2 regions of the Streptomyces sp. T028 genome follow, and region 1 is predicted to be linked to the other one. Evidence: riboswitches for the same ligand, from Rfam matches in the RefSeq annotation. Region 1 holds a riboswitch; the other holds the start of a gene.
What was found. Region 1 has a riboswitch for S-adenosylmethionine ahead of thrC (threonine synthase). Riboswitches for the same ligand answer to the same signal wherever they lie in the genome.
Positions count from the first base shown of each region.

Region 2: another riboswitch for S-adenosylmethionine. It lies ahead of ACLZN2_RS13150 (aminotransferase class V-fold PLP-dependent enzyme); the one in region 1 lies ahead of thrC (threonine synthase).

Region 1 covers NZ_JBLRVZ010000001.1:156,175-158,562, forward strand. Annotated here, with positions in the region: gene ACLZN2_RS00855 (alpha,alpha-trehalose-phosphate synthase (UDP-forming)) at 1-42, opposite strand, end outside; gene ACLZN2_RS00860 (glucosyl-3-phosphoglycerate synthase) at 181-1,125, opposite strand; SAM riboswitch class I at 1,290-1,436, shown strand; gene thrC (threonine synthase) at 1,455-2,388, shown strand, end outside.
Region 2 covers NZ_JBLRVZ010000012.1:180,050-182,437, forward strand. Annotated here, with positions in the region: gene ACLZN2_RS13150 (aminotransferase class V-fold PLP-dependent enzyme) at 1-1,320, opposite strand, end outside; SAM riboswitch class IV at 1,460-1,576, opposite strand; gene trpD (anthranilate phosphoribosyltransferase) at 1,770-2,388, opposite strand, start outside.

The DNA.
Region 1 (2,388 bases):
ACCCCGAGCACCCCGAGCAGCAGTGTCGTGCGTGGAAGCCATACGCCTCAACCTAGCCCGGTCGGGAAACGCTCAAACGTACGCTCGCGCTGCGTGGACGGGCCGTATCCGGCCGTATCCAGCCGTGTATCGCCGTATACGACCCGCCCCCGGTGTTACGCGGCCGGGCTCACCACCGGCCTACGCGACCTTGCGGGACTGGTACTCCGCGATCTCCGCCATCGGCGGCCGCTCCTCCGTGTCCACCGAGTACGTCCGCGGTTCGAACCCGTCGGCGCCGCGCTCGAACTGGGTGAGGGAGGGGCGGACGAGGTGGCCGCGGGCCAGGCGCAGCTGGGCGGTGCGGTAGATCGCCGCCGCCATCCGGCCGAGGGCCTGCCCGTCCTGGTGGCGGTGCTTGCGCACCCCGACGTCGACCTGGGCGAGGGCGTCGAGGCCCACCAGGTGCAGCGCGTCTATCAGCATCCCGAGCTCGACGCCGTACCCCACCGGGAACGGCAGCTGTTCGAGCAGCGAGCGGCGGGCCGCGTACTCGCCGCCGAGTGGCTGCACGAAGCCGGCCAGCTGCGGCCAGTGCATGTTCAGCAGGGGGCGCGCCATGAGCTCGGTCACCCGGCCGCCCTGCCCGGCAGCGCCGCCCAGGGGACGGTCGTACATCCCCTTGACGAGGTCCACCGCGGGGTCGGTGAGCAGCGGGCCGACGATGCCGGAGACGAAGTCCGAGGAGAACTCCCTCAGGTCGGCGTCGATGAAGCAGACGACGTCGCCGGTCGTGACGAGCAGGGAGCGCCACAGGACCTCGCCCTTGCCGGGCACGGCCGGGATGCGGGGCAGGATCGTGTCGCGGTGGACGACCCGGGCGCCGGCCGCCGCCGCGACCTCGGCCGTGCGGTCGGTCGATCCCGAGTCGACGACCACGAGCTCGTCGACGAGCGGGACCTGCTGCATGAGGTCATGACGGATGATCGCGACGATGTCGCCGACGGTCTCCTCCTCGTTGAGTGCGGGCAGGACGACACTGACCGTCTGCCCCGAGGACCGTTTGGCGGCCATGATCCGGTGCAGCGGGCGATCGCTCACGGTCCAGGAGCGGGTGGCCAGCCAGCGCTCGACTTCTTCCAGCACAGTCTGCGGCTCCTCACTGTCACGACCACACTGCAGGGTGTGATCCATCTCGCGGTACGGACGACTATCTCAACTGTCCTGGCCGTCGGTTACAGTCTTGAACAACGCGGATGACCATCGCATGTCCGGGGTCATCCGGCGTTCAGCGTTCAACAACCACATACCGCTCATCCAGAGGGGCAGAGGGACACGGCCCGATGAAGCCCCGGCAACCCTCCAGCCGGTCTGACCACGTCGTCGTGGTGAGGCTCCCGGCTAGGGAAGGTGCCAAATCCGTCTCACGGCGAGATGCGTCGTGAGGAAGATGAGGAGAAAGGGCCTCGCCTCACATGGCTGCGCAGACTGTTGCAACCGGATCCACCGATTCCGTCGCTTCCACCACTTCCGTCGCCTCCACCGTGGACCTCGGCCCCGCCGCCGCGCTGAGCTGCCGCGAATGCGGTCACCAGGTCCCCCTCGGCCCGGTCTTCGCCTGCGAGGAATGTTTCGGCCCGCTCGAGATCGCATACGACTTCTCCTCCTACGACACGGAGGAGCTCCGCAAGCGCATCGAGGCGGGACCCGCGAACATCTGGCGTTACGCGCCGCTGCTGCCCGTCCCGGCGGACGTGGCCGACAAGCCCAACATCAACCCCGGCTGGACCAAGCTCGTCAAGGCCGACAACCTGGCGCGCGAGTTCGGCGTCGAGGCCGGCAAGCTGTTCGTCAAGGACGACTCCGGCAACCCGACCCACTCCTTCAAGGACCGGGTCGTCGCCCAGGCCGTCGAGGCGGCGCGGGCCTTCGGGTACACGACCCTGAGCTGCTCCTCGACCGGCAACCTCGCCGGTGCCGTCGGCGCCGCCGCCGCCCGCGCCGGCTTCCGCTCCTGCGTGTTCATCCCGCACGACCTGGAGCAGGGCAAGGTCGTCATGGCCGCGATCTACGGCGGTGAGCTCGTCGGCATCGAGGGCAACTACGACGACGTCAACCGCTTCTGCTCCGAGCTCATCGGCGACCCGGCGGGCGAGGGCTGGGGCTTCGTCAACGTCAACCTGCGGCCGTACTACGCCGAGGGCTCCAAGACGCTGGCGTACGAGATCGCCGAGCAGCTCGGCTGGGAGCTTCCCGACCAGCTGGTCGTGCCGATCGCCTCCGGCTCCCAGCTCACGAAGATCGACAAGGGTCTGCAGGAGCTGATCAAGCTCGGGCTCGTCGAGGACAAGCCGTACAAGATCTTCGGCGCGCAGGCGGAGGGGTGCAGCCCTGTCTCCGTCGCGTTCA
Region 2 (2,388 bases), on a different contig from region 1:
GGTCACCAGTTCGCGTACGGCGGTGACGAAGCGGTCCACGTGCTCGTCGGGGGTGCCCGCGCCGAAGCTCACGCGGATGGCGTTGAGGGACTTCTCGCCCGGTGCCGCCTCGGGGGCGCCGCACTCGCCCTGGGCCTGCGGGGCGCTGCCCAGCAGGGTGCGGACCAGGGGGTGGGCGCAGAAGAGGCCGTCGCGGACGCCGATGCCGTACTCGGCGGACAGGGCCGCGGCGAAGTGGGAGCTGTTCCAGCCCTCGACGACGAAGGAGATCACGCCGACCCGGGGCGCGTCGTCGCCGAACAGGGACAGCACCTTCACCTGCGGGACCTCGGCCAGGCCCGCGCGGACCCTGTCGATCAGGTGCTGCTCGCGGGCGACCAGGGTGTCGAAGCCGGCCTCGGTGAGCGCCTTGCAGGCCGAGGCGATGGAGTAGGCGCCGATGACGTTGGGGGAGCCGGCCTCGTGGCGGGCCGCGCTCTCGTGCCACTCCACGTCCACTCCCCCGTCCTCGCGCCGGGTGACCCTGCGGCTGGCGCCGCCGCCCGCGAGGTAGGGGTCGGCCGCCTTCAGCCAGTCGGCGCGGCCGGCCAGGACGCCGGAGCCGAACGGGGCGTACAGCTTGTGGCCGGAGAAGGCGACCCAGTCGACGTCCAGGTCACGGACGGACACCGGGTGGTGCGGGGCCAGCTGGGCGGCGTCCAGGACGATCCGGGCGCCGTGCGCGTGGGCGGCCGCCGCGAGCTCGCGTACGGGCCACAGCTCGCCGGTGACGTTCGAGGCGCCGGTGACGCAGACCAGGGCCGGGCCGTGGCCCCCTTCAACGGACACAGCGCGGTCGGCGAGGGCGCGCTCCAGGGTCTCCACGGCCTGGCCCGGGGTGCGCGGGGCGTCGAGGTAGGTGACCCGGGCGTCCTTCCAGGGGAGCAGGCCGGCGTGGTGCTCGGTCTCGAAGACGAAGACCTGGCAGCCGTCGGGGAGGGCGGCGGCGAGAAGGTTGAGGGAGTCCGTCGTCGAGCGGGTGAAGACCAGTTGGTCGTCCGCGCGGCAGTCCAGGAACTCGGCGACCGTGCGGCGGGCGTTCTCGAAGAGGTCCGTGGAGAGCTGGGAGAGGTAGCCGGCACCGCGGTGGACACTGCCGTAGTACGGGGCGTAGGCGGCCACGTCGTCCCAGACGCGCTGGAGGGCGGGGGCGCTGGCGGCGTAGTCGAGCGCCGCGTAGGTGACTTCGCCACCCGTGACGAGCGGGACGGTGACATCCCGGCCCAGAACGGGCAGAGGGGCACAAACAGTCTGGACGGAGGCAGCGGTGGAGACGGACATGGCGGAACTCCCGTGAAGGCAGGTGGAATTCACCCCGCGAGCGGCATGGCTCGAGCGTGGGTGTGAAGGGTGAAAGGGGATGCGGAGGCGGGGCTCTGCGGCCCTATCGCATTCGCTTGCTCACGGAAGACTCCTCGACGACCCGCGCTTGCCGTAGACCTCGCTGCCTACGGCCTGGTCTTCACCCGGGGCACCCCGCCACGGACGGAGGGTTGCCGGACAGTCGGCCGGGGCCTCATGACTGTCACTCATGACCTGGTACAGCAACGTACGCGAAGTGATCGCACCCCCGCAACTCACGTCCGAATGCCGGACCCGCGCCCCTGTGGCTGCGCCCCTGTGGGCGCGCCCACAGGGGCGCGGGGCTGTATCGATATGCGGCTCCGCCGCGTGGGCGCGACCAGCCGAGACGGCGCAGCAGACGAATTACAGCTCCCCCAGCAGAGCGCTCACGCGTGGGTGGCAGCCACCCACCGCTCCAGCGCCCCCTTCGCGGCCCCCGAGTCGATGGACTCGGCCGCCCGGTCCATCCCGGACCGGAGCTGCTCCGCGAGCGTCCCCGTGCCCGGCTCCAGAGCGACCAGGGCGGCCGCCGAGTTCAGCAGGACGGCGTCCCGGACGGGGCCCTGCTCGCCGTCCAGGAGACGGCGGGCGACCTCCGCGTTGTACGACGGATCACCGCCGCGCAGAGCCTCCACGGGCACCAGCTCGATGCCGACGTCCCGCGGGTCGAAGGTCTCCTCGGTGACCTTGCCGTCGCGGACCACCCACACCCGGGAGGTGGCCGTGGTGGTCAGCTCGTCGAGGCCGTCGTCGCCCCGGAAGACCAGGGAGGAGTGGCCGCGCTCGGCGAAGACGCCCGCGACGACCGGCGCCATGCGCGGGTCCGCGACCCCGACCGCCTGGGCCCGCACCCGGGCCGGGTTGGTCAGCGGGCCGAGGATGTTGAACACCGTGCGGATGCCCAACTGGCCGCGTGCGGCGCCCGCGTGACGCAGCGCCGGGTGGAACTTGATCGCGAAGCAGAAGGTGATCCCGGCCTCCCGGGCCACCTCGGCCACCCGCGCC